DNA from 3 places in the Priestia sp. MDV22-iso46 genome. Region 1 is predicted to be linked to each of the others. Evidence: riboswitches for the same ligand, from Rfam matches in the RefSeq annotation. Region 1 holds a riboswitch; each other region holds the start of a gene.

Region 1 (6,351 bases):
ATTAGAAAAAGCGTTAGACAACAAAATGATGTTTGACGGTTCTTCTATTGAAGGGTTTGTGCGTATTGAAGAATCAGATATGTACCTATTCCCGGATATTGATACATTTGTTATTTTCCCTTGGACATCTGAAAAAGGTAAAGTAGCACGTTTTATTTGTGACATCTACAATGCAGATAGAACTCCGTTTGATGGCGATCCACGTAATAACTTAAAACGTGTGTTAAAAGAGATGGAAGAGTTAGGATTTACTGATTTTAACCTTGGACCTGAGCCAGAGTTCTTCTTATTCAAATTAGACGAAAAAGGCGAACCTACATTAGAATTAAATGATAAAGGTGGCTACTTCGACTTAGCGCCAACTGACCTTGGTGAAAACTGCCGTCGTGACATCGTATTAGAGCTTGAAGAAATGGGCTTTGAAATTGAAGCATCTCACCATGAGGTAGCTCCTGGACAACACGAGATTGACTTCAAATATGCTGCTGCATTAAAAGCTTGTGATGATATCCAAACGTTCAAACTTGTTGTAAAAACAATTGCACGTAAACATGGCTTACATGCTACATTTATGCCAAAACCATTATTTGGTGTGAATGGTTCAGGTATGCACTGTAACGTTTCATTATTTAAAGATGGTCAAAACGCATTTTATGATGAAAACGGTAATCTAGAGCTAAGTGATACTGCTCGTCAATTTATCGCAGGTATCATCAAGCACGCACATAGCTTTACAGCAGTAACAAATCCTACTGTAAACTCTTATAAGCGTCTAGTGCCTGGATATGAGGCTCCTTGTTATGTTGCATGGTCTGCTCGCAACCGTAGCCCATTAATCCGTATTCCAGCTTCTCGCGGCGTAGGAACTCGTGTTGAGGTACGTAGCGTAGACCCAGCTGCTAACCCATATTTAGCAATGGCTGTTCTATTAAAAGCTGGTTTAGATGGAATCAAGAACAACCTTGAAGCTCCAAAACCTATCGATCGTAATATCTATGTAATGACAAAAGAAGAGCGTATTGAAGAAGGTATCGTAGATTTACCTGCAACATTAGCTCAAGCTTTAGATAGCTTCCAATCAAACGAAGTTATGGTTTCTGCATTAGGTGAACACTTAGCAGAGCACTTCGTTGAAGCGAAAGAAATCGAATGGGATATGTTCCGTACACAAGTTCATCCTTGGGAACGTGACCAATACATGAGCCAATATTAATTCCTAAAAGTCCGAGAGATCGTTTATACGTTCTCTCGGACTTTTTTGTTTTTCAAAATGAATAATATTCTGCATGCGTATATTAAATATCGAACTAAGCTGTTCATAAAACAAGTATAGCTGCCTGTCGTATAATTTACGGGAGGCTTTTTATTGTTTTGTTATATACAGGAAAGAATTTGGTTATATGAATTAAAAAGGATAATCTTTTTGTCTCATTGAATCTATATGTAAAAGTAGTGTATAACAGATAGAGAGATTGTTTATGTGTTCACTCTGCACTGTATTTCAGTATAACTTCAGAGAATTTTCAGCCAGGCACAGTATCGATAGAAAATACTGTTGGAGAGGAATGTAAGGAAAATGAAAGAAGGAAATTTCTTTAAAGGTTTGGTCATAGGAATTTTAATAAGCATTCCAATTTGGATTATTCTCATTGTTGTAGGTGTTCTTCTTTTTAAATAGGCTTATGACGATAATAGAATAGACAAAACTTTCCTTGTAGTGTATACTTTAAATGAAAATGATAATTATTATCATTTAATCAACGAATCAACACTCTGCATATAGCTGTCACTCCTTGAGAGCTATCCTTATTCAGTATTCTGTCTATAAAGCAGAATAACCCGTTGCCATTAGGCAGCGGGTCTTTTTTTAGTGATTTTTCACCTGCTAGGCTAGTATACGTAGCACTTTTTGCCCCCGTGCATATGTTAACAATAAGGAGGGACAAGTAATATGAAAAAAATCTATCTTGATGCAGGACATGGTGGGGCAGATGCAGGAGCAGTTGGAGCGAATGGACTGTATGAAAAAAACTTAGTTTTAAAAATTCAACAATATTTAATAAGCTATTTAAATAGCACCTACAGTGACTTTACGATTAAAACCACTCGTACCACAGATACTTTTTTATCGTTATCTCAGCGCGCTTCTCAAGCTAATTCGTGGGGAGCAGATGCATTTATGTCTATTCACGTAAATGCCGGTGGAGGAACAGGGTACGAAGATTATGTTTACAGAAGCGCTAGCAATGCCAGTAAAACGTTTCAATCAATTGTCCACGGCCAAGTACAGCCAACGCTGCTATCGTATAATCATCCGAATCGCGGTCGAAAGTCAGCCAATTATGCGGTGCTTCGCTTAACAAATATGCCCGCAGTACTAACTGAAATAGCTTTTATTGATAACCGCACCGATGCAGCACTTCTCCAAAACGAAGCTTTTTTAAAAAGCATGGGTGAATCGTATGCAAAAGGAATTGCCGTCTATTTGAATTTACCCCGTCGTGCAGTTCCAAACCCAAATCCAACACCAACACCAAATCCATCACCTTCTGAACCAGGTACAAAAACGTATACGATCAAGCAAGGAGATACGCTGTACAGTATTGCACAGAAGTACAATATAACAGTACAAGCGCTTCAAGAAGCGAATACAGGGCTTTCTGATCCTTTAACACTACAGGTTGGAAAAACAATTGTTATTCCTTCAGGGACTTCACCAAACCCATCTCCAACACCACCTGCTGAACAATATCCACTTCCCAATGGAATTTTAAAGCAAGGTGATTCTGGAGAAGCCGTGAAACAGCTTCAAAGAGCATTAAACGCAGTTAATTTTAAAGTAGGGTCAGTAGACGGAATATATGGAGTTCAAACGAAAGATGCAGTAAGACGTTTTCAGCTTGTGTATCTTCCTTATGATGTAGATGGCATTTATGGTCCTCAAACGAAAAACAAGCTAGCAGCCGTTTTAAAAGCAAAAAGTTAAAGCAAAAAGGTCTTCTGTAAGCGAGCAGAAGGCCTTTTGTTTTTCTGTTAAAAGCGCCTTAAGTACTATTTTATGGTTTACGTAAAATAATGCTTTACAAACCATTTGTACGGGAGTATATTATCTAAGAACAAAGGATAGTTATGAAAGAAACATGTTATCGATCATACCCTTTAACCGAAAATTATATTGACCTGTTATCGCTTAATTCGTCAGAAGTGGGGGACCCAAATTTGTGCATTGTCACTTGGGGTGAATCCTTTTTTTAAAGGTAGGGCTACTCTCATAGCCCGAATCCGACAGCTAACCCCATAAGCGTTTTGGAGAGGAGGTTTAAGCTGTGTAAAAACGCTGAGAACCCTTAGTGTTTTTTTTGTGCGCTTTTTTAACATAAAAAGGTATTTTTTAGGAATGATATCACTTGTTCGTGAACTTGTAACGGAGCTTAGCAATGAATAGTAAATAGTAGCTAGGCAATCATCGGAGGGAAATTGCGTGAACTATTCAGTTCTCAAAAGATTATTGATTGGAAAGCCGCTTAAAACAAAAGAGTTAGGCGATCAAAAGCTTAGTAAGCTTAAAGCACTGGCTATTTTATCTTCAGATGCCTTATCTTCAGTGGCTTATGGAACAGAACAAATTTTGATTGTACTTGCAACAGTCGGCGTCCTTGCCTATTGGTATTCGATTCCAATTGCGATTGGGGTATTGGTACTCCTGACGGCTTTAATTCTTTCATATCGTCAAATTATTTATGCGTATCCGCAAGGCGGAGGAGCTTATATTGTTTCGAAAACCAATTTAGGAGAAAATCCTGGGCTTATCGCTGGGGGGTCACTGTTAGTAGATTATATTTTAACAGTTGCCGTGAGTGTTTCAGCAGGAACCGATGCTTTAACTTCGGCTTTTCCAACGCTGCATCATTACAATGTAGTAATTGCGTGTTTGCTGGTGATTTTTATTACCGTTTTAAATTTACGTGGTGTAACAGAATCCGCTTCTGTATTAGCTTATCCGGTTTATTTATTTGTTATTGCTCTTATTTTGTTAATAGCGGTAGGCTTGTTTAAAATAGCGACAGGTCAAGTTTCACCTGAGCTTCATCCATCTCTCGGTACAGTAGTGCCAGGTATTAGTTTGTTTTTATTATTAAAAGCTTTTTCGTCAGGCTGTTCGGCATTGACAGGTGTAGAAGCTATTTCAAATGCAGTGCCTAACTTTAAAGAGCCAGGTGCAAAAAATGCTGTTCATACATTAATGCTGATGGGCGGTATTTTAGCCGTTTTATTTTCGGGCATCACGTTTTTAGCTTATTGGCTTGGCATTTCTCCAAAAGCAGATGAAACGGTTGTATCACAAATTGCATCGAGTGTGTTTGGACGAAATGGATTTTATTATTTTATTCAAGGCACAACAGCTCTAATTCTAGTGCTAGCAGCGAATACGGGCTTTTCAGCTTTCCCTTTGCTGGCTGTCAACTTATCGTCTGATAAATACATGCCAAGAATGTTTCAAATTCGTGGCGATCGACTAGGCTATTCAAATGGAATTGTGACCCTTGGAATTGCTTCTATTGTCTTAATTGTAGCTTTTAAAGGAGCGACTGAACAATTAATCCCTCTTTATGCAGTTGGAGTGTTCATTCCATTCACGCTTTCTCAAACAGGCATGATTGTCAAATGGCTTAGAGAAAAGCCGGCCGGCTGGCAAGGAAAGCTAACCATTAACTTAATTGGTGCGCTTATTACCTTAACTGTGCTAATCATTTTGTTTACAACGAAGTTTTCACAAGTATGGTCCGTGCTCATTTTCTTACCGGTTATTGTCTATATTTTTCATCGCATTCATACGCATTATGAAGCGGTAGGAGAGCAGCTTCGCATTAAGCAAGGAGAAAAGATTGGAAAGCTTGAAGGAAGTGTGGTCATTGTTCCTGTAGCAGGAATGACAAAGGTAGTAGAAAATTCATTAAATTATGCAAGAACGATTGGCGATACCGTTATTGCAGTGCATGTGGCCTTTGATCGAGAAAGCGAAAAGAGAATGGAAGAGAAGTGGGAGAAGTGGCAGCCTGATATTCGTATTGTTACGTTTCATTCTCAATACCGCAGCTTAGTGCGGCCGCTGTTTCGATTCATTGATATGGCCGAGGAAAAAGCGCGGGAAAACAATATGGCTATTACGGTCGTTATTCCACAATTCATTACGAAAAAAAGCTGGCAAAATATCCTTCACAATCAGTCCAGTCTGCTGTTAAAAGCACATTTGCTTTACCGTAAAAACGTAATCGTTACAACTGTACCATACCGTTTTAAAAAATAATGAAACATGACTAAAAACCTCCAACTTGTATGTTGGAGGTTTTTAATTTTTAAATTCACATACACTAACCGTAATCGAATCTCATAAAGGCGCAAACGGAGGGATTGTATGAGTGAATTAATTAAGTTATTGCGAAAAGGAAATAAATCGGCCATGATGGCCGCTATAGTGAATACTATTATTTCCATTATTAAAGGGATTGCTTTCGCTTTAACAGGGAATGTAGCGATGTTTGCTGAAACGATGCACAGCTTAGGGGATGCAGCAAATCAGTTTTTTGTTTTTATAGGTTCGGCATTAAGTAAAAAAGCCCCGACCAAACGATTTCCAAACGGATTTGGCCGATTGGTTAATCTTGTTCTATTAGGAGCGGTTCTTGTAGTAGGAATTATGGCGTTTGAAACGATTAAAGAAGGATATCACCACATTCTTCATCCGACGAAGTCTTCAGGCTTTATTTTAAATATTGCAGTACTTGGCATCTCGGTGTTACTTGAAATGTTTGTTCTATTTAAGGCAATGAAAGAAATTTTGCACGATGTGGGGATAAACCCTGCAGAAACAAATGTTTTTGCGCAAAGCTTTGTTCATTTAAAGAAAGCCAAGCCAGCAACTAAACTTGTTTTTATGGAAGATCTGGTAGCTACTGGAGGAGGCGTATTGGCTTTAATCGCCGTTTTTATTTCGCGATTTACGCCTTTTCATCAAGCTGAAGGAATTGCTTCTATTTTAATTGGTCTTATGATGTTTTTTGTAGTAGGACGAGTCTTTTTAGATAATGCTGCTGGAGCGCTTGGCGAAGCGGATAAAGAAATGGAAATGAAAATTGGCGCGATTGTCATGCAAGATGTACAAGTGCGTGATATTCAAACGTTAATGGTGATGAAAGAAGGAGAAGAGCTTCACGTTGAATTAAAAGTAGAAATTGATCCTGTTTTAACAGTGGCAGAAGCTGATGATATTAAAGATCGTCTGGAAAATCGTATTTTACAGGAAAAAGGAGTAACGGATGTCATTATTGAATTTGATGAAGATGATGGAAT
Region 2 (6,351 bases), on a different contig from region 1:
CTTCTTTTGATGAAGCGGCAAACTATTTTCCAAAAGAAAAAGTGCAGGTTGTTGGTTCACCTATTCGAAAAGAATTATTTAGCGGAAGCGCAGCGAACGGGGAAAGCTGGCTTCGCTTTTATGATAAGCGCCCAATTTTAACCATTATGGGCGGAAGTTTAGGAGCACGTCGCATCAATGAAATTGTTCGAGAGTCCTTGCCTGAACTGCAAAAGAAATTTCAAATTGTACATCTGTGCGGAAAAGGCAATGTTGATACAAGCCTTGAAAAAGAGTCGGGCTACCGTCAGTTAGAATATGTAAATGAACAGCTTCCAGATGTTCTAGCGGCCACTGATTATGTGATTACACGCGGCGGATCAAATGCTATCTTTGAGTTTTTAGCCCTTCATAAACCGATGATGATTATTCCTTTGTCAAAAGCACAAAGCCGCGGAGATCAAATTTTAAATGCACAGTCCTTTAAGAAAAAAGGCTACTGTATGGTTGTGGAAGAAGAACAGTTAACAAAAGAAGTGTTTTTGCGTGAAGTAAATGAGCTTCAGCAGCAGGCAAGTACGATGAAGCGTACAATGCGTGAAGCAACAAAAACGGATGCCATTTCAATTCTTGTAAATGAAATTGAGAAAATGAGCTAAAAAAAAGGCTGGGACAAACGTACTTTAGCCGAAGTGAAAAACGAACCATTGATCAAGGTGTTTGATTAGTGGTTCGTTTTTTTTGTTAAAGTGAACGTAGGTTTCACCTGTTCAGATCCTTCTAGCAGTTGATTGGAGGGCAAGAAGAAGCCTCCTGCGGGAAAAGCGACGAGGAGGCTCAGCGGCCGCCCGCGGAAAGCGAAGTCTTGCACAGAAATCAACTGCGGTGTCACAAGCGGTTCAGCTCATGTATCCCATTTGTTCATCTTTAGATGGGCTACATTCAGTCACAACCTTTTTTTCTTCGAATCTATTATTTTAAAATAATGAATATACATAGAAAAATAAAGCTTTTAAAATTTCAAAAAATGTTGTTGACAGTAAATTTTAACAGGAGTAAGATTACTCTCATGAAACGTTCCACTGTGAAACGCTGAGTCTTTTCTGAAAGAGAAGGAAAGAGCGGAGGACCCAATTATCAGGGGTGAATCTCTTAATTGAGTAGGGTTACTTTCTTGACCCGAACCCGTCAGCTAACTTCGTAAGCGTTAAGAGAGAGGATGGTGTAATCGTGGTCGTTTTCTATAACAGCGGATAGTACGCTCCTTTCAAAATATAGGTGAAAGGAGCGTCAAGATGCATTTATCTAAGCAAATGATTCAATTGATTGAATACCGAGCAATGTGCGACCAGCAATCTTTTGATCTAGCAAACCGCTATTTGTCTACGTTAGCTAATCAAAGTTTTAAACGCAGCAGGAAAAACCATAATTAAGTCTAAAAATTAAATAACAAATATACGCTTAATCAATTATGAGCGGGGGACCCAATATTTTGTACGTATGTACTAGGGGTGAATCTCTTAACTGAGTAGGGTTACTTCCATAACCCGAATCCGACAGCTAACTCCGTAAGCGTTTTGGGAGTAAAAAAATTCGTGTCGATCACGGCTTATTTGTCGTGCATTAAACCGCGGAAGAGAACTCTCTTCTGCGGTTTTTTTAATGGGGAAAATAGGAGAGCAGGTTATGTCTGCACCGTAAAGAGGATATAGTAGGGCTTTTAAAACGAGAGCAACAATACGTGAGGATTAAACAATCAAAGATAACCTTTCGCAGCTAGCTCACTTGGGCGTGATGCTTTACGCACAGAAACAGTCACTACGCTTAATCATGGGTGGTAAGAAACAGTTAGGAGGGAGCAACTTGGATATAATCATGCTTGGAACGCTTGCCATATTAACAGCTGCTATGTACGGAATTATTTGCTGGTCGTCTCATGTAGTAGACGAAAGAGAGGAGAAGTGAACATGTCGTTCATTTTGTTAGGTATTTCAGTTCTCGTTTTAATTTATTTAGTATATGTACTGTTAAATCCAGAACAATTTTAATAAGCGGAGGAATAAAACGTAGGAATTTTTCTACTATCAGTTGCGCTGCTGCTTGTTTTTGTAGCGCTTATTGCAAAGCCCGTAGGTATTTATATAGCGAATGTGTTTTCAAACGATAAAAACACTAGCTTGGTAGGGAAGATAGAATCGGTGATGTTTAAAGCGGCAGGAATTAAAGGGCATAATCAGACGTGGAAGCAATATGCACTTGCTCTCGTTTTGGCGAATACGTTTATGATTTTTGTGGTGTATCTTATCTTCCGGTTTCAAGAGGTACTGCCGCTTAACCCAAGCCACATCAAAGGAATGGATCCGGCCCTTGCTTTTAACACGGCCATTAGTTTTATGACAAATACGAACTTGCAGCACTACAGCGGTGAATCAGGTTTGTCTTATTTCTCGCAGATGGCCGCCGTTGTATTTATGATGTTTGCTGCACCAGCAACAGCCCTTGCAGTAGCAATCGCTTTTATTCGTGGGTTGGCAGGGAAGGAAATGGGAAACTTTTTTGTTGATTTTGTGAAATCAATCACGCATGTTTTACTTCCTATTGCTTTTATAACAGGCATTTTATTTGCGTTTTTAGGTGTTCCTCAAACGTTAAGCGGAACGGTGACTGCCCATACATTAGAAGGGGCATCCCAGCAAATAGCAAGGGGACCAGTTGCTTCTTTTCTTTCAATCAAAGAGCTAGGCAACAACGGAGGGGGATTTTTTGGTGTCAATTCAGCTCATCCATTTGAAAATCCTAATGCGTGGAGCAATGTATTACAAATCGTCCTTATGCTTTTGTTGCCAACCGCACTTCCTTTTACGTACGGAAAAATGATCGGACAGCGTAAACAAGGTCGCATCTTGTTTATATCGATGAGTATGCTCTTTATTGTTATCTTAAGTACAGCGTTTGTAACAGAGTGGGGTGGCAACCCTAGACTTGATGCTTTTCATTTGAATGAAGCGAGCGGTTATATGGAAGGGAAAGAAGTTCGTTTTGGTGTCGGTATGTCAACTCTGTACGCCATCGTGACGACAGCAAGTGAAACAGGCGCAGTCAATGCCATGCACGATACCCTTACGCCTCTTACCGGGTTATTGACACTTGGAAATATGATGTTAAATACCGTATTTGGCGGTGTCGGAGCAGGATTTATGAATGTCATGATGTACGTCATCATCGCCGTATTTTTATCAGGTTTAATGGTTGGAAGAACCCCGGAATACGTAGGTAAAAAAATTGAAGGAAAAGAAATGAAGCTCATTGCCGTGACGCTTATTCTGCAGCCGCTGCTAATTTTAGGGGGAACCGCCGTAGCGCTCACTACTCATTTAGGAATGGAAGGTATATCAAACCCCGGCTTTCACGGGTTAAGCCAGGCACTGTATGAATTTACGTCGTCAGCAGCAAACAATGGATCCGGTTTTGAAGGACTCGGTGACGCAACTCCGTTTTGGAACATTTCTACGGGAATTGTTATGTATATTGGACGCTACTTCGGACTAATTACGATGCTGGCGGTATCGAGCTCACTAGCATCTAAGCAGCTTGTTCCTGAAACACCTGGGACATTTAAAACGGATACGTCTTTATTTAGCGGCATTTTAATTGGAACTACCGTTATTGTAGGGGCACTTACGTTTTTCCCGGTGCTTGTACTTGGGCCGGTTGCTGAGTATTTGACACTGTAATCAAGAAAGCGGAGGATTATAATGAATAAACGGAATTTTATGAATAATCTTGAATTAGATCGTAACAGTCACATTCAAGGTTCTGTAGATAAACAAACTTCATCGATTTTTATTCAATCAGTAAAGCAGGCTTTTATCAAGCTAAGTCCAAGAACGATGATAAAAAACCCTATCATGTTCGTAGTAGAAATCGGGTTTGTTATTACGCTTTTTTTAGCTGTTGTTCCAGACCTTTTCAGAGAAAGTGCAGTAAGCGCAGGCTTTAATATTGCCGCATCCCTCATTTTATTTTTCACAATTGTTTTTGCTAATTTTGCAGAGGCATTAGCAGAAGGACGAGGAAAAGCGCAGGCAAACTCATTAAAGCAATCGAAAGGTGACATTACAGCTAATAAACTTCAAAACGGGCAAATGATACAAGTTTCGGCATCGCAACTAAAAAAAGGAGACATCGTCGTCGTTTCACAAGGCGAGATGATTCCTGGAGATGGAGAAATCATTAAAGGACTGGCGTCTGTTGATGAATCGGCTATTACGGGTGAATCGGCACCTGTTATGAAAGAAGCAGGGGGAGATTTTAACTCTGTAACGGGAGGTACAAGAGTTGTCAGCGATGAAATTACAGTTAAAATTACGTGTGAGCAAGGTGAATCATTTTTAGATAAAATGATTTCGCTTGTTGAAGGAGCAGAGCGTCAAAAAACGCCAAATGAAATTGCGCTAAACACGGTTTTAACAAGTCTGACGATTATTTTCTTACTAGTTGTTGTGACGCTTCCTGTATTTACAAATTACTTACATTTTCAGCTCGACACGGCTATTTTAATTTCACTGCTCGTCTGCCTCATTCCTACGACAATTGGAGGATTATTATCGGCCATTGGAATTGCTGGGATGGACCGAGTTACTCAGTTTAACGTGATCGCCATGTCAGGAAAAGCAGTAGAAGCAGCTGGTGACATCAATACAATTATTTTAGATAAAACCGGCACCATTACGTTTGGAAACCGAATGGCTCATCAATTAACGACTGTAGAAGGCATAGACGAACGTGAACTTTACAAATGGGCGTTTGTTTCTTCTCTTTACGACGAAACGCCAGAAGGGCGCTCAGTTGTTGATTTTATTCAAAACCGTATGGGAGTAGAAGATCTTAGAAAAACGCAGGGAACATTTGTAGAATTCAAAGCTGAAACGCGAATGAGCGGTATTGACTTAGAGAATGTATCTGTACGAAAAGGAGCAGTGGACGCCGTCACGGCATGGGTAGAGTCAAAGGGCGGGAAGGTTCCCTCTGATTTGCAGCAAAAAGCAAACGAAATTGCAGGAGCTGGTGGCACGCCGCTTGCCGTCGCCGATGATGATAAAATCTATGGCTTAATTTATTTAAAAGACACGGTAAAACCAGGAATGAAAGAACGCTTTGATGAACTTCGTAGAATGGGTATTAAAACGGTTATGTGTACAGGAGATAATCCGTTAACCGCTGCAACCATTGCAAAAGAAGCTGGAGTAGATGAATTTATTGCGGAATGCAAGCCAGAAGACAAGATTCAAGTAATTAAATATGAACAGCAGCAAGGAAAGCTAGTTGCTATGACAGGTGACGGGACAAACGATGCCCCTGCGCTTGCTCAAGCTGATGTTGGCTTAGCAATGAACAGCGGAACCTCAGCTGCTAAAGAAGCAGCAAATATGGTGGACTTAGATTCTGATCCCACTAAAATCATTGAAGTCGTTTCAATTGGAAAACAGCTATTAATGACAAGGGGTGCCTTAACTACATTCAGTATCGCAAACGATATTGCTAAGTATTTCGCTATTATTCCAGCCATGTTTACCTTGGCGATTCCGCAAATGGAGGCTCTTAACGTAATGAAGCTGAATTCACCTCTATCTGCCGTATTGTCAGCGCTTATTTTTAATGCGGTCATTATCCCGCTGTTAATTCCCTTAGCCATGAAGGGAATTGCGTATAAGCCGATGAGTTCTAACGCCCTGCTGCGAAAAAATTTGTTCATTTACGGATTAGGTGGGGTATTGGTTCCCTTCATTGGGATTAAAGCGATTGACTTACTACTTTCATTTGTAATGTAGAGGAGAAGAAACGATGATACAAACAGAACGAATGGGAAGCATTATTGTTCGCTTAACAATTATGATGATAATTCTTTGTGGTCTTATTTATCCTGTTGTGATGACAGGCATTGCTCAGACGGCTATTCCAAGTAAAGCAAATGGCAGCTTAATCTATTCAAACAAGCATCAAGTTATCGGTTCTAAGCTGATAGGGCAGCAGTTTACGAGCAATGCATTTTTTCATGGCAGAGTCTCTAGTATTGATTATAACGGGGCAGGGTCTGGCTCGTTGAATTTAGCACCTTCAAATAAAGATCTTACGAACCGTATCGAAAGATCAGTAGCGGCGTGGAAAAAAGAAAACGAGGTACCAAAAGGCGGAATTCCAATTGATGCCGTCACAAATTCGGCTTCTGGACTCGATCCGGATATTACGCCACAAGCTGCATATGCACAAGTAGAGCGCGTAGCAAAAGCAGCGCATATTAACATCAACACGCTAAAAGAGCTGATCAAAGAACATACTCAGCAAGGAGCTTTTGGTGCAAAACGAGTAAAT
Region 3 (6,351 bases), 180 kb from region 1:
TATTAACAGCGTTAGGATTTTTAACCGGCTGCGAAGGGAAGCATTCAAACACGATGTTTCCTTCTGTAGAAATTAGTCAGCTATCTTCTACCAAAGAACTGGCAGCGTATGAGGGAGGCAAGGTGACAGGAGCTGAATTCAACCGTTTTTTAGCCGTTGAAGGGTTCTTAAATCCAGATGCTCCGCTAAATGATACGAGCTACCGCAAAGAGTTATTGCGGCAGCTTGTTATGCAAAAAATCTTAATTTCGCATCTAAAGACAAGCGATAAAGTACAAAAACAAGTCGAGGATATGTGGAAGCAAATTAAACGCTCATATGACGAGGATACAAGAAAACAAGGTTATGAAGTGTTAAATATTCGTTCCAGTGATGTAACCAACCAGCTAACGAATCAGTTTAAATTAGAAGAATATTTTCGTAAACAAATTACGTCTGATGAACTAACTGCTTACTATAAACGTATTGAAAACGATCTAACGCGCGTATCTTTTACGCAGCTGGCTTTTTCGACTTTACATGATGCCGCTGCCGCTGCGGCTGAACTGCAAAAGGGAACATCGCTTCAGGACGTTCAAAAAAAATATGCTGATGTCCAGACAGTGAGCAAAATAGAGAATGCTGATAATCTAAAGCTTTCAAGTTTATCTCCCTCTTTTATAGATGTTTTAAAAAAACAGCACATCGGAGAGAGTAGTGAGCCCATTAAAATGGGTAAAGTCTATTATATTCTTATTTTAAAACAAAAAGATAAAAAAACGGAATCAGAAGTCAAAGAAGAAATGATGAAAGAACTTGTTTTGAATCATATCAACCGGTATATCCAGGATCAACTACCAAGGTTCCACGTGACTTTCAACCTTAGGTAGTTCCCTTTTATATAGATTGATTGTTTTCAAAAAACAAGCAGGTAAAAGAGCTTTCTATTAATAGAGAGCTCTTTTACATTTTTAAGTAGACAGAAATGTCGGCACCTGATAAAATGAAGTTGTAAAACTTTCATTATTCGGAAAATTTATACCCTCCAGCTTTGGAGGGTTATTTTTTATGCTGTTGGACGAATAAAAGAGGCTGGGACAAAAGTAGTTTAATGGAAAGAAGATCCGAACGATGAATCGTTCGGATTTTTTCGTTAGTATGGTGAACGTATGTTTAATCTATTTATTTGGTTCTAGCTGTTGATTGGAGGGCAAGGCGAAGACTCCTGCGGAAAGCGAAGCCTGGCACGGAAATCAACAGCGGTGTCAAAAGTGATTCATACGAGCTTATTGATCCCATTGTTCGCTTTTAGATTGGACCGCTTTCGTTAGGTTTCAATCACTTTTCATCTTTTAAATGACTCAATAATGCAGGAGCCATTTCCACGTGAGAAAGGGCGATGTGTGAAATCGTTTTGGCATAAGGTGTAATTTCGTTAATAAATTGTTCGAGTACGTGCAGGTGAGGAAGCTGAAGCTTTGTAATAAAGCAGGCTTGCCCGGCGATGCGTTCACAGAATAAAGCGTAGGGATACTGAGAAATAAATCGTTTAAAACGCTCGTGCTCTCCGTTTTTCATGGTTACTTCAATAAAACACGACACGGGCAAATGCAGCTTTTCATAATCAATATCGATCGTATATCCTTTTATAACGCCAAAGCTCTCTAGCTGCCTTACTCGCTCTGCCACCGAAGGAGGAGACAGGTTAATTTGTTTTCCTAGCTCTCGTAAGGAAAGGCGGCTGTTTTGCTGCAGCGCCTGCAAAATCGATAAATCAATTTCGTCAATTTTCAATTGAAAACCTTCTTTCTCATTAACGTTTCATTTGATTAGTATTAGTAGATAAGATGTTTTATATGTAATCTGAAATTTCCATTTTTCTTACTATAATAATTAAAAAGGAGTGAGTAAAAAATGGCAAGAGTTTTGTTAGCAAACGAAGAGGGAACAAATTTTGAAAAAGCATTGAATTTAATTCCGCATGTAAAAAGATTGTATGATGAGCTTTACGACACGCTTTGGAACAGCGATATAGTAGAAAAAGAGACTAAGGAAAAAATTAGGCTTTATCTAGCAGGTGTTAACGGCTGTGAGACGTGTATGAGCATGTCATATATAGGCGATGAGACGCTTAATCAAAAAGTGTTAAGAGAAAAAGAGCTGGAAGAAAAAGATCAATTACTGTTTCGATTTATTGATGTATACCGGGTGCGTCCAAGGGAGTTGACGGATGCTGATATGAATCAATTAAAGAAATTTTACAGTGATACGCAGCTGTTAGAGCTTTTGGCTGTTATTAATTTATTTGATCAATTTCACAAAATGATTGTCAGTTTAGATTTATATGATTTTTGCAGCTTGCAGGGCAAGTGAGATCTTCCCTAAAAATATCTTGACAGACAAAATCCACAGGAGTAAGATAGCTTTCGTGAAGTGAAACGCATCATGAATCGAATCGATTATTCTAAAAAATAGATCATAGACATTTGAATAAAAATCGCTTAATCCATTACGGAGCGGAGGACCCATTATTTACGCACATATTGTGCTCCGGGGTGAATCCTTAAAAAGGTAGGGTTACTCTTAAAACCCGAATCCGACAGCTAACTTCGCAAGCGTTTTGAGGGGGAAGAGTGTGGGAAAACACAGGAGCCTTCCTGTGTTTTTTTGCGCTTTTTTTAAGAAAAGGATGTAATTTTTTAGGAAAAGTATAAGCTAAGAGAACACACAGCAGTTGAAGAAAGGAATAAATACATTATGAAAAAACAGTTTGCTGTATTGGGATTAGGTCGTTTTGGAGGCAGTTTGGTTGAAGAGTTTGCTAATCTGGATGTGGATGTGCTCGCTATTGACCGCAATCAAGAGGTAGTAAATAAATTTAGCAACTCAGCTACATATGTTGTGCAAGCAAACGCGATTGATGAAGCTAGCTTAAAGGGGCTAGGTATCCGCAATGTTGATCATGCGCTTATTTCGTTTGGAGATGATATCGAAGCAAGCGTACTCGCAACCATGCTTTTAAAAGATATGGGCGTTAAGCAAGTATGGGTAAAGGCAGTGAATATGTATCATCAAAAAGTGCTCGAAAAAATAGGAGCGGACAAAGTTATTCATCCAGAGCGCGATATCGCTAAGCGTATTGCTCATCACGTGGTGTCAGAAAAAATCATTGATTACATTGAACTGTCAAAGGATTATAGTATTGTCGAAATTGTCGCCTCTAAGAAACTTCATAATAAAACGCTGTTTGATTTAAACATTCGTGCCAAGTACGGCTGCAATATTATCGGCTTTCAGCGAAAAGACGGGGAAATGGTTATTTCGCCTACCGCACATGAAATAATTGAACAAGGAGATATGCTGATTGTTATCGGACATAATCGCGATTTGAACCGTTTTGAAGAAGAAGGAGTTTAACTCATGAAAAAACAAATCATTAAACTCACCCCTCCGCAGCTGCTTGTCTCTATTTTTGGAGGAGGAATTATTATTGGTGCTTTTCTATTGATGATGCCTTTTTCTACTACTGAGCCAATCCGGTGGGTAGACGCCCTTTTTACATCTACTTCCGCTATGACAGTGACCGGCTTAGCCGTCGTAGATACAGGTACACGTTTTACCGTCATCGGTCAAACGATCATTATGCTGTTAATTCAAATAGGCGGTCTTGGCATTATGTCATTTGCCGTGTTGATTTTTATGATGCTAGGTAAAAAATTGGATTTAAAGAGCGTATGCTCGTTCAGCAGGCCTTAAATCAGACGAGCGCCGGCGGAGTTGTGCTGCTAGTTAAAAGGCTGTTTATCTTTTCATTTTTAATTGAGTTTGTTGCACTTATCTTCTTAGCAATACGCTGGGTTCCGGAATTCGGATGGTCTAAGGGATTGTTCTTTAGCTTGTTTCATTCGATTTCTGCTTTTAATAACGCAGGGTTTGGACTGCTGTCTGATAACTTAGTTCAGTATGTAGGAGACCCTATTATTAACATAACAATTTCTTTTCTGTTCATTATTGGCGGGTTAGGGTTTACCGTCCTTGCTGATATGTGGGTGAAAAAATCGTACAAAAAACTAACGCTGCATTCAAAAATTATGATTATCAGCACGTTTGCGATTAACGTGACTGCAATGCTTTTTATTTTTTTCTTAGAGTACGGCAATTCACATACGCTTGGAAATTTATCATTAGGGGACAAAGCATGGGCGTCTTATTTTCAAGCAGTAACGACAAGAACCGCTGGATTTAATACGATTGATTTAGCTCACCTGCATGACGCAACGGTGTTTTTAATGGTTTTATTAATGTTTATTGGTGCAGGAAGTGCGTCAACGGGAGGCGGTATCAAACTAACAACGTTTGTGGTAATTATTTTTTCAGTATGGGCATTTTTACGAAGCAGGGAAGATATTGTGCTCCTAAAGAGAAGGCTCCTTCCCCTTCACGTGTTTAAGGCACTAGCCATCACGATGATTTCAATTATGTTTGTGTTTGGGGCCATTTTCCTGTTAAATATTTCGGAAAACCTGCCGTTTGTAAAAATTATGTTTGAAGTTGTTTCTGCGTTTGGAACAGTAGGTTTATCGATGGGAGCCACTCCTGAACTTTCGTACTTTGGACGCGTGATTATTATCTTTATCATGTTTTTAGGAAAAGTGGGGCCATTAACGCTTGCATTTTCATTATCAAAACAGAAGAGAGAAGCTGTACGATATCCAAACGAAGATATTATGCTAGGGTAAGAAAAATCGCCTCCAAGGAGGCGGTTTTTTATGTTATTTATATATTCAAGACATATAAGAGGTTACGCACAAAACAGTTGCGATGAATAAAAAGAAGGCAAAGACAAGAACAATGGGCAATTTGGAATGTCGGCGCATTAAAGGTCCCCCTTTTTTATAGTAAAAAATCTCTTACTATATATAACGAAAGAAACAAAAATATGATTCACTTTTTTAGCGAAATTTGAAGGTTTTTCTCATAAAAATCCGCACCCCTGTCCTAAACATTTTGCCAAGCTGTTGCATACACTAAAAGCAGATAACAGGAAGTGAGGGATGATACGTGGAAAAACAAAGTTTTGCGTTAATCGTTGTGTTATTTGTTTTACTTGTTATTGTAGGTGCGTCTGGCTTTCGCTTTTAAATGTTAGTTCTTTATTTGCGCATAGCCCCTGTCAAGAAGGGCATACTAGGCGGAAGTGAAAACCAAAAATTTCTTCAATATTGCCGAACAATGAGTTCCTCTACTCATTTATCTAATCGGTATGTAGCCATGCGAAAGCATGGTTTTTTTGTCGTAAGAGGATGAATGATGTTCATCCTCTTTAGGAATTAATAGTAGCAAGAACACCCTACGATTACTAATAAAATAAATAAAACAACGATAAATGAAAAACCAAAACCGCCTTTTGCGCCCATATGTGTAACCTCCTTTAATAAAATTCTCTATATCCTATGTACTAATTGGGTTAAGTGATTAAGAAATTTGCCTATTTTTTAACGGTAACGATCTTTTGAGAAAAATGAAGAACACTTACTTTTTTCATTTGTGCAGAAATCCTTTATGATAAAGAGGAAAAGGAGGGCAAAGTGGTGGGAATACATGTAGAATACGTCATGAATCAGCTAGAAGAGGGTAAGTGGAAAGAGATCAAACGCGAAATTCAACAAGAAATGAAGAAAAAACCTCAAGCATCTGATTTGTACTGTTACTTAGCAGTTTGTTTAGCAAAGCAAATCGAAGAATCAATTATTTTTGAAAAAATGGTATTGAATTTAGAAATGGACCGAGCTCTTCATCAGGCATTAACATTAAATCCATCTTCAAGCTTGGCGCACTTCGTTCGAGGAATAAAATACCGGGAAACTCCGCTTATGTTTGGAGGGAATTACGAAAAATCGCTGTCTTATTTGCAGCGGGCGCAAGATCTTGGTTTTGAAGGGATTATGCTGCCGCTCGAACTCGCCAAAACCTATATTCAATTAAAAGAAATGGAAAAAGCGAAAGAACAAATCGTCTATGCCCGGGAAATCAATCCTACTCACGCGGATATTAAAAAAGTCGAAAACATGCTGCAAACAGGACGGTGAATCAAAAGTCCTGTTTTATTTTTGGTTTTCAGGAAATATATGCTGATTTTCATAAAGAATTGCTTTTTATATAACAATAAGAATATTTATAGAAATTTTAAGAAGTGCATGTAAGTCCAACGACTTCTTAACTGCTAGATTTTCTACATTATTAGAGCGTTCAGTCTACGTAATTCCAAAAATAGTAAGAAACTATCAGCCTATGGATAAATTGTTAGAAAATATAGATAATTGTAAATGGATAGAGAGAAAAGTTAAACATGCGACTAACTAAAAAAGCAAA

The links. Region 1 has a riboswitch for cyclic di-AMP ahead of AC4NPH_RS15170 (APC family permease). Riboswitches for the same ligand answer to the same signal wherever they lie in the genome.
Region 2: another riboswitch for cyclic di-AMP. It lies ahead of kdpF (K(+)-transporting ATPase subunit F); the one in region 1 lies ahead of AC4NPH_RS15170 (APC family permease).
Region 3: another riboswitch for cyclic di-AMP. It lies ahead of AC4NPH_RS16115 (potassium channel family protein); the one in region 1 lies ahead of AC4NPH_RS15170 (APC family permease).

The regions. Positions count from the first base shown of each region.
Region 1 covers NZ_JBZVWT010000002.1:635,551-641,901, forward strand. Annotated here, with positions in the region: gene glnA (type I glutamate--ammonia ligase) at 1-1,213, shown strand, start outside; gene AC4NPH_RS15165 (N-acetylmuramoyl-L-alanine amidase) at 1,952-2,986, shown strand; cyclic di-AMP (ydaO/yuaA leader) riboswitch at 3,178-3,319, shown strand; gene AC4NPH_RS15170 (APC family permease) at 3,482-5,308, shown strand; gene AC4NPH_RS15175 (cation diffusion facilitator family transporter) at 5,417-6,351, shown strand, end outside.
Region 2 covers NZ_JBZVWT010000003.1:580,706-587,056, forward strand. Annotated here, with positions in the region: gene murG (undecaprenyldiphospho-muramoylpentapeptide beta-N-acetylglucosaminyltransferase) at 1-638, shown strand, start outside; cyclic di-AMP (ydaO/yuaA leader) riboswitch at 1,060-1,202, shown strand; gene AC4NPH_RS20520 (hypothetical protein) at 1,275-1,412, shown strand; cyclic di-AMP (ydaO/yuaA leader) riboswitch at 1,428-1,568, shown strand; gene kdpF (K(+)-transporting ATPase subunit F) at 1,947-2,027, shown strand; gene kdpA (potassium-transporting ATPase subunit KdpA) at 2,052-3,713, shown strand; gene kdpB (potassium-transporting ATPase subunit KdpB) at 3,735-5,810, shown strand; gene kdpC (potassium-transporting ATPase subunit KdpC) at 5,824-6,351, shown strand, end outside.
Region 3 covers NZ_JBZVWT010000002.1:815,352-821,702, forward strand. Annotated here, with positions in the region: gene AC4NPH_RS16095 (peptidyl-prolyl cis-trans isomerase) at 1-869, shown strand, start outside; gene AC4NPH_RS16100 (hypothetical protein) at 1,179-1,310, shown strand; gene AC4NPH_RS16105 (Lrp/AsnC family transcriptional regulator) at 1,318-1,773, opposite strand; gene AC4NPH_RS16110 (carboxymuconolactone decarboxylase family protein) at 1,894-2,352, shown strand; cyclic di-AMP (ydaO/yuaA leader) riboswitch at 2,468-2,612, shown strand; gene AC4NPH_RS16115 (potassium channel family protein) at 2,737-3,396, shown strand; partial or broken gene AC4NPH_RS16120 (TrkH family potassium uptake protein) at 3,400-4,718, shown strand; gene AC4NPH_RS16125 (YjcZ family sporulation protein) at 5,041-5,121, shown strand; gene AC4NPH_RS16130 (YjcZ family sporulation protein) at 5,310-5,396, opposite strand; gene AC4NPH_RS16135 (tetratricopeptide repeat protein) at 5,571-6,068, shown strand.